DNA from 4 places in the Pantoea sp. SGAir0215 genome. Region 1 is predicted to be linked to each of the others. Evidence: predicted binding sites of a transcription regulator. Region 1 holds the regulator's gene; each other region holds the start of a gene.
What was found. Region 1 encodes CRP, which controls carbon source genes, mostly activating them, when cyclic AMP is high. Its sites were predicted from a motif close to ATGTGANNNNNNTCACAT; they were not measured.
Positions count from the first base shown of each region.

Region 1 (2,207 bases):
CTGGAAGACATTGATTTTCCCTATCTGCTGGCCATGCTGCAGGGATCGTTTATTTCCAATATCAACACGTTGGTGGTACCCGGCGGCAAAATGGGACTGGCGATGGAGTTAATTATGGCGCCGTTAGTAAAACGGCTCATGGAAGGGAAACGGATTGAATAACCACAGAGGCCAGCCTGGCCTCTGTGAGATTACAGCGCAATCACTTCGTAGCTGTGGGTAATGTTGACGCCTTTGCCTAACATGATGGCGACAGAGCAATATTTTTCCGCGGACAGATCGACAGCGCGTGCCACGGCTTTATCCGAAAGTGCGTTGCCGCTGACGATAAAATGCAGATTGATATGGGTAAAGATGCGGGGGGCTTCTTCCCGACGTTCAGACGATAGTTTCACTTCGCAATCAACCACATCGTTGCGGCCTTTTTGCAAAATTGACACAACGTCAATGGCGCTGCATCCCCCTGCCGCCATCAGCACCATCTCCATAGGGCTCGGCGCTTTATCGCCAGAATTGCCATCCATCAGTACCTGATGGCCGGACGATGATTCCCCCAGGAATGTTAACCCTTCAACCCATTTGACGCGTGCCTGCATAATTTTGACCTCAGAATACCCTGTTTTGGCTCAGCGTACGCTTTTGCCTGGGAAACAGCAATCCAGAGAAAACGCCATCTTGCTGAAGCGAGACAACACAAGACAGTCGACGTAAGCTGTGCTACAAACAGAGCTGAAAATATTTTTCGTCATCCGAAGACGAAGCCGGGAAGAATGATGCGCACTGCGCCGAATGCAGCCCGAATAATTTCCTGAATGGAAAGACGCTTAACGCTTACATCGCCTGGCAGGGAAACAGAGCCCTGTATTTTGGGCACGATTACAACAGAGGATAATAGCGAATGGTTCTCGGCAAACCGCAAACAGACCCTACACTTGAATGGTTCCTGTCCCATTGCCATATTCACAAGTATCCATCCAAAAGTACGCTCATTCATCAAGGTGAAAAGGCGGAAACGCTTTACTACATCGTTAAAGGTTCCGTTGCGGTACTGATTAAGGATGAAGAAGGCAAGGAGATGATTCTGTCCTATCTGAATCAGGGCGACTTTATTGGTGAGCTTGGCCTGTTCGAAGAAGGTCAGGAGCGCAGCGCCTGGGTACGTGCGAAAACCGCGTGCGAAGTGGCAGAGATTTCCTACAAAAAATTCCGTCAGCTGATTCAGGTGAATCCGGACATCCTCATGCGCCTCTCCTCGCAAATGGCGCGCCGTCTGCAGGTCACATCGGAAAAAGTGGGCAACCTCGCGTTCCTTGATGTCACCGGTCGCATTGCGCAGACGTTGCTCAACCTGGCGAAACAGCCGGATGCCATGACGCATCCTGACGGCATGCAAATCAAAATTACGCGTCAGGAAATTGGCCAAATCGTGGGATGTTCACGTGAAACCGTGGGACGTATTTTGAAGATGCTGGAAGACCAGAATCTGATCTCCGCACACGGCAAAACAATTGTTGTTTACGGCACGCGCTAAGCTTTATTCTTCACGGCATAATGGCAACGTTATGCCGTGAATTATTTGCGTTGAGCCGATGTGGCGAAGAATAATTTATCACCCTGAAGTTAACTATGCCCTGCGCCAGACACTGGTGTTGTGTCTCCCCGTCGCGCTCGGCTGGCTGTTTGGCGATCTGCAAAAAGGATTGCTATTCTCATTGGTGCCTGCCTGCTGCAATATTGCCGGTCTGGATACGCCCCACAAACGTTTCTTTAAACGCCTGATTGTCGGCGGCAGCCTGTTTGCCCTGGGTAGCTTACTGATGCAGTGGCTTCTGTTTAAAGACGTGCCCTTACCGCTTATTCTTTTCGCCCTGCCTTTGCTGCTGGGCGTGACAGGTGAAATCAGCCCACTGCACGCACGGTTACTCCCTGCCACACTGATCGCAGCGATATTTACCACCAGCCTGATTGGCCGCATGCCCATTTACGTACCGCCCCTGCTCTACATCGGCGGTACGCTGTGGTATGGCCTGTTTAACTGGTTCTGGTTTTGGCTGTGGAAAGAGCAGCCAATGCGTGAAAGCCTGAGTCTGATTTACCGCGAACTGGCGAACTATTGTGACGCCAAGTACACCTTGCTGACGCAACTTACCGATCCGGAGAAGGCGCTACCACCGTTGCTGGCGCGGCAGCAAAAAGCAATCGACCTC
Region 1 covers NZ_CP028031.1:255,340-257,546, forward strand. The annotation lists gene C1N64_RS01380 (phosphoribulokinase) at 1-162, shown strand, start outside; gene C1N64_RS01385 (OsmC family protein) at 192-596, opposite strand; gene crp (cAMP-activated global transcriptional regulator CRP) at 899-1,531, shown strand; gene C1N64_RS01395 (YccS/YhfK family putative transporter) at 1,590-2,207, shown strand, end outside.

Region 2 (2,207 bases), on a different contig from region 1:
TGCAATCAGCCGATCGGCATAATCGATCAAATCAACGTTCTTAACGGTCAGCGTCGGTGCCTGTTCTGTCAACATTAAGCGTCGTGCAGCAAGGCGAAAGTGCGGGTCCTGCATACAGTCATAAATATGCTCATAACCCGCAAGGTTGCCCAGGTAAGCCAGAAATGAATGGCTGCCGTTCAACATACGCAGTTTCATCTCTTCGTAAGGCAGCACGTCTTTGACTAACTCTGCACCGGCTTTTTCCCATGCCGGCCGCCCTGCGACGAAATTATCCTCAATAACCCACTGGCGAAAGGGCTCACAGGCTACCGCGACGGGATCGGCCACCTGAATAAGCGCCGCGATCGCGTCAAGACTCTGCGGATTCATCGCCGGTACGATACGGTCCACCATGGTTGAAGGGAACGTCACCTGCTGTTCAATCCAGTCTGCCAGGTCGTTGTCACGTTGTCGGGCAAAAGCACGCACGACCTGACCGATCACTTTTCCGTTTTCTGGAATATTGTCGCAGGACAACACAGTAAACGCAGGCAGACCAGCAGCCTTGCGACGCGCCAGTGCTTCAACGATGATCCCTGGCGCAGAAAGCGGCTGGTGAGGCTGAGCCAGATCAGCGACAATCTGAGGATGGTCGCGCATCAGCTCGCCCGTTGCCGGTGAATGACAATAGCCTTTCTCGGTAATCGTTAAGGAAACGATGGCAATTTCGGGCTGACACAGGGCGTGAAGTACGGCTTCGGTTCCATCGACCTGAGCGTGAAGCGCCTGCTTCACCACACCAATTACGCGCCCTTCCCAGCCATGAGCCGACATTTCTGCCACGCTGTACAATAATCCCTGACGTTTCAGATCGGCAATCTGTTGTTCCCCGCCGATGAGATTAACTTCGACGTAGCCCCAGTCGCTGTTATGTTCTGCTGCAAGAACATCGGCATAGACCGCCTGATGAGCCCGATGAAAAGCACCGAATCCAAGATGGACAATACGCGGGACGAGCTTATTCCTGTTCCATTTTGGAACCGTCGCCTTCGCATTCAGTAGGGTAGTTTGCATTTCTTTCTCACCTTATTTTTTATTAGCTGCGTGGACACTGACGTTAAATAACGGCAGCACCTGGAGATCGCCTTGATGTTTTCCTGTGCGGCGCCGTTTGGATCAAGCGCCTGAGAACACCACGGCAAAAGGAAAGTTTTTAAAACAGAATTGGTGCGGGAAGCCTATCGTCAGCGGCAGAATTGTTCCACTACCATACCAGTTATAATTAAAAAATGTGATGAATGGCAATTATGTCTTTTGGCAAAATTGTATTAATTAACAAAGAAAATAAAAATCATAACTTCTTTATAACTATAAATATTAATGGCACTACAGAAGAATTAACCTTCGAACAGGCTGATGCGTATTAGCACGCTGTTTTGCGATGCGGGTGAATAACCAAAATTTAAAAAAATCCGAAAGAATGCTTTTAAAAAGGGCCGACCTCATCAGGCGTCATGTATAAAAAGACTTAATCGCACCAATGGGTTTAAGAGCACTCGGGTTTGAGGGTGAGCTATTTCGCTACGGACAAAACGGAAATCAGGCAGAAACTCAACGCCGTATTTGACTGGCGGGACATTAACGCTGAACGCTTTTTATTCCCCCATCTGGCGTTATTCGACGTGTACGTGGTAAGGCTGTCAGTTATGCCTCTGTGGAGCCGGAGCATTTTGGAAACCAGCCCGATACGGTGCTGTATTGATATTGCACCCGCATGCGATGACAGACACCCGTTTCCCGACGCGTCGCTGTATTAAGGTTATATCGGTTCAGGTGCCTGTTTTATCGCGAAGGTTTGCACAGCCGCCCAGAAGCCGTATGCAGGGCAACGCAATCATGTCACCCTGAGCCTCCCTTCCCGCACAACGCTATGCTTGCGTAATTTGCAGCGCCATATCAATCGAGATAGCCATACTTTCGGGATTCGCTTTACCGGTCCAGGCAATGTTAAAGGCCGTGCCATGATCGGCTGAGGTGCGCAGGAACGGTAAGCCTGCGGTAATATTTACGCCGTCGTAGAAGCCCAACAACTTGAGCGGAATATGGCCTTGATCATGATACATAGCCACAACGATGTCATACATGCCCTCATTGCATTGCATAAATACGGTGTCCGGCGGGCACGGGCCATAGACGTTTATGCCCTGCGCCTTCATCGCGTCAAT
Region 2 covers NZ_CP028032.1:85,431-87,637, reverse strand. The annotation lists gene C1N64_RS21395 (mannitol dehydrogenase family protein) at 1-1,056, opposite strand, end outside; gene C1N64_RS21390 (D-threonate 4-phosphate dehydrogenase) at 1,911-2,207, opposite strand, start outside.
Region 2: the regulator CRP is predicted to act here: its motif matches at 1,272-1,289, upstream of C1N64_RS21395 (mannitol dehydrogenase family protein).

Region 3 (2,207 bases), 530 kb from region 1:
CCATGGGATCGCAACAGACTGAGCGGCCTGCTACTTTTGGCGCCGGTGCGCGGCGATGCCTTGTTTCTTCACTGTTGATTGTTCTTACCGACCACCCAGCGCTTATGGACCCACAAGGACGCTACTATCACGAGCGCACCGGCAATAAAGCTTGGCCAGTGTGGCTTTTGCTGCCATATCGCCAGGTTGACCAGCAAGCCTGCCGGCACATGCATGTTGTTCATGATGCCCAACGTGCCAGCATCGACCTGCGTAGCACCGTAGTTCCACATAAAGTAACCCAGTCCGGACGCCACCACGCCCAGCCAGACCAGAATGCCCCACTGCAGTGAGGTGGTCGGGAGTTTATGCGGGTTGCCCCAGACGGCCCAGGCCACCACCGCAATCAGCACCGCGCCCAGATAGAACCACGAAAAGGCCGTGTGCTGCGGCACAGGACGGGTTTCCTGCAAACGTTTGTAGCCCACCATACCTGCTGCAAAGCAAATATTGGCTAACTGTACCAGCAACAGGCCGAACCAGAAGTTATCGCTGACTTTGTCATAACGAATGATTGCCGCGCCCGCCACAGCCAGTAACGCACTGAAAATGTACCCTGCGCGCAGAGGCCGTCGACTGATCACGTCGTAGATCAACGTGACGTACAGCGGCGTCATCACGGTAAACAGCAGGAATTCAGACACGCTCAGATAGAGATAGGCTTCGAAACTCAGTAAATACATGATGCCCAGTTGCAGCATGCCTACCAGCATATACAGCAGGAGCGTAGAGGGGCGATAGCCGCGCCAGCGCAGGAAAGGCAAAAATACCACGGCCGCCAGCACCAGGCGCATCAGCACCGAAAACCAGCTGTCAACCTGACCGGCAAGATACTCGCCAATCAGGCTGAATGAAAAAGCCCATAGAATGGTAGTAACAATCAATAAAAGCACGGTAACAACCCCGAAATAAACAGAGCGACAGTGTAAACAATGTCCGCACAGCAGGGAGATTTATCTGGTTGACATCTGTGCATTAACCAGGCAGTTACGCATTAATTTGCCGGTCAGACTTTTTACCTTCTTATCGGGCATATCCTGTCAGCAGAAAAATGTGCGCATCAGCGCATCGGCCTGAGCTTTTCGCGCCAGATTGTCATAAATCTGTAACATATTTGTCATTCATCACAGTAAAGCCACGTATCTCTGTCTATTCTCTGCGCGAAATGGCGCATCCCGATCGCCGTTTTCTTGAGTTTTGCCCAACCTGCCGGGAATCAAAATCATAATGCGCCCTGGAGGGCCACCGCTATGTTGAGTATTTTTAAACCTGCACCACACCAGCCCCGGGTCGAAGACCATCGTATCGATCCACGCTACCGTCGCCTGCGCTGGCAAATCTTTATCGGGATTTTCGTTGGCTATGCGGCCTACTATCTGGTTCGAAAGAATTTCGCCCTGGCGATGCCCTACCTGGTTGAACAAGGCTTCTCACGCGGCGATCTGGGTTTTGCGCTTTCAGGCATCTCCATCGCCTATGGCTTTTCCAAATTTATTATGGGCTCGGTGTCAGACCGGTCAAATCCACGGGTCTTCTTACCTGCCGGCTTAACGCTGGCGGCTGCCATAATGCTGATTATGGGGTTTGTGCCCTGGGCAACCTCCAGCATTATGGTGATGTTCGTACTGCTGTTTATCTGTGGCTGGTTTCAGGGAATGGGCTGGCCGCCCTGCGGACGCACTATGGTCCACTGGTGGTCACAAAAGGAGCGCGGCGGCATCGTTTCTGTGTGGAACTGTGCGCATAACGTCGGCGGCGGGATTCCGCCCCTGCTGTTTCTGCTGGGGATGGCGTGGTTCAACGACTGGAAAGCCGCGCTATATATGCCCGCCTTCGGGGCGATCGCCATTGCGATTCTGGCCTTTGCCCTGATGCGCGATACGCCGCAATCTTGTGGATTACCGCCGATTGAGGCCTATAAAAACGACTATCCGGTGGATTACAACGAAAGTCATGAGGAAGAGTTCACTGCAAGACAAATCTTTATGAAGTATGTCCTTCCCAACAAACTGCTGTGGTATATCGCTCTGGCAAATGTGTTTGTCTACCTGCTGCGTTACGGCATCCTCGACTGGTCACCGACCTACCTGAAAGAAGTAAAGCATTTCACGCTTGATAAGTCCTCCTGGACCTACTTCTTTTATGAGTATGCGGGCATTCCCGGTACG
Region 3 covers NZ_CP028031.1:781,354-783,560, reverse strand. The annotation lists gene C1N64_RS03775 (carboxylate/amino acid/amine transporter) at 69-932, opposite strand; gene glpT (glycerol-3-phosphate transporter) at 1,290-2,207, shown strand, end outside.
Region 3: the regulator CRP is predicted to act here: its motif matches at 1,091-1,108, upstream of glpT (glycerol-3-phosphate transporter).

Region 4 (2,207 bases), 620 kb from region 1:
TCGTGATGCACCGGCTTGTCATGAGGAACGCCGAGCAGTGTACACAGCGTGCCGCAGAGATCGGTTTGTTGCAGTTCCAGTCCAGGCTTTAGCGAGAACCCGTCACCAAAGACAAACAGGGGAACGGTCGTTTCCTCCGGCAGCATGCCACCATGTGAGCGGTCGTCGTTCATGCCATGGTCAGCGGTCACCATCACCTGATAGCCTTCTGCCAGCCAGCCAGGCATCCATTGCGACAGGTAACCATCCGCCATGCGTGCCCGGTTACGATACTGGGGCGAGGACAGGCCATGTTGATGACCGGCATAATCGATATTCATCGGATGGATGAGGAGGAAGTCCGGGTTGTGCCGCAACCTCAGGCTCTCGGCATCTTCAAACAGGTGCGAATCGGGGTAACTGTCGTCAACGTAAAAGTGCCCGAACTGGACAGGCAGGGCCGGCGCTTCGGTATGACGATCGCGCGCAGGCACGAAAGGGCTGCGGTTGTAAAGTTCACTGATCCAGTGATAAGCCGCTGCGGCGGTGGTCAGGCCCGCATCACGCGCATAGTGAAATACGCTCTGTTCGTGACTCAGGCGGTTTACCCCGTTGTGGATGATTCCACTTTGCACAGGCGCAACCCCGGTCAGAATGCATTCATACAGCGGACGCGACAGAGAAGGCAGTGCACAGGTGAGATGATAATAATGCCCTTTACCTTGCGCACATTCTGCGTGCAGATAACCCATCGCATGATGGGCAACGTGATGGCTCAGGCCGTCCAGAATCACCAGAATTGTTTTCATGTTGTCCTCTCTTGCTGCGGCGTCTTCACGCCACAGGGGGCGTTTGTCTGCGTCTCTGACGTCGGGCTGTTTTAACGCCGCCAGCGCAACGCCGTCCGGCCGTATCTTAATAGTTGAGTAAGTGCACACTAACCTAGCGTAATCCCGTAACCGTTAATGCGGAACAGATTAAGCCTGGCCGGGCATGAACGCCGCTGTTGGCTGCGCGGAGGCCAACGCAACGTGCCGCCTCAGGACGCTTATCCATTGAGTCGGGTATGGAAGCGGGCGCTAGCTGACTGCCGGGGTTGAAAAACCGAGCCAATGTAAATGTCGGATGTGAAAACCGTATGACAGGACGGCACGACGGAGTGGGTCTGCCAGCCGATATGCTCGGTCTGTCCGGTTTGCTTTCATCAAAAGACAGGTTCGTACGGTCCCGGCGGTATAACCCAGGATGCCGGGGCTGGCATTCCATCGCGCAGTCTGGTGATTTGAAAGACGCTGTTAAGTAAGCCTGACGGCTATATTGTGATTTACGTCACACTAAAGCATGATAATGCCAGAAAACATCCCTTTATTTTCGAGGCGTGAAATGAGTGATAAAAACCCGATAGCACAAAAGATAGCGCGCCTGATGCAATGGGTGCTGAATGCAGGATTGCTGATTCTGGCGTTCATTTTAATGGTCTTCCTGGGCAAAGAGACGGTCCATTTAGCCAACGTCCTGTTCAGCACGGGCGAGCAGGCGTCCTCCTATCTTCTGATCGAAGGCATCGTGATTTACTTCCTTTACTTTGAGTTTATTGCCCTCATCGTGAAGTACTTCCAGTCGGGTTACCATTTCCCGTTACGCTATTTCGTCTATATCGGCATCACGGCTATCATCAGGCTGATTATCGTCGACCACAAAAATCCCTTTGATACGCTGTGCTACTCGGCTGCTATTCTGCTGCTGGTTATCACCCTGTGGCTGGCAAACAGTAACCGGCTTAAGCGCGAATAACCTCGCGTTTGCATGACGGACGGGTGTGCCGTGAATCGCTCTGCGCTAAACTACCTGCCTGAAAATTTTTGGGGGAAAGTGTCATGACGCAAGACCCGCTCCGTTTATTACGTTCACTCAACTGGCTGGCGCTGGACGGTGCTGCTCTGTCGCCATCACTTCGTGACTGGCTGATGGAGGAGGACTCTATGACCAGGCGCTTCGAACAGCATTGCCAGAAGGTCAGGGTGGAGCCCGTTCGTGAAGGGTTTATCCACGCTGACGAATTAGGTGACGAAGGTGCGCTGTTACCCGCTGATCAGCGCTTCTGGCTGCGTGAAGTGATCCTGTATGGCGACGAACAACCCTGGCTGGCGGGACGCACGCTGGTGCCTGAAAGCACCCTGAACGGTCCCGAAGCGATGTTGCAGCAGCTCGGAACGCGACCGCTGGGA
Region 4 covers NZ_CP028031.1:877,048-879,254, forward strand. The annotation lists gene C1N64_RS04190 (alkaline phosphatase family protein) at 1-788, opposite strand, end outside; gene psiE (phosphate-starvation-inducible protein PsiE) at 1,363-1,773, shown strand; gene ubiC (chorismate lyase) at 1,857-2,207, shown strand, end outside.
Region 4: the regulator CRP is predicted to act here: its motif matches at 1,297-1,314, upstream of psiE (phosphate-starvation-inducible protein PsiE).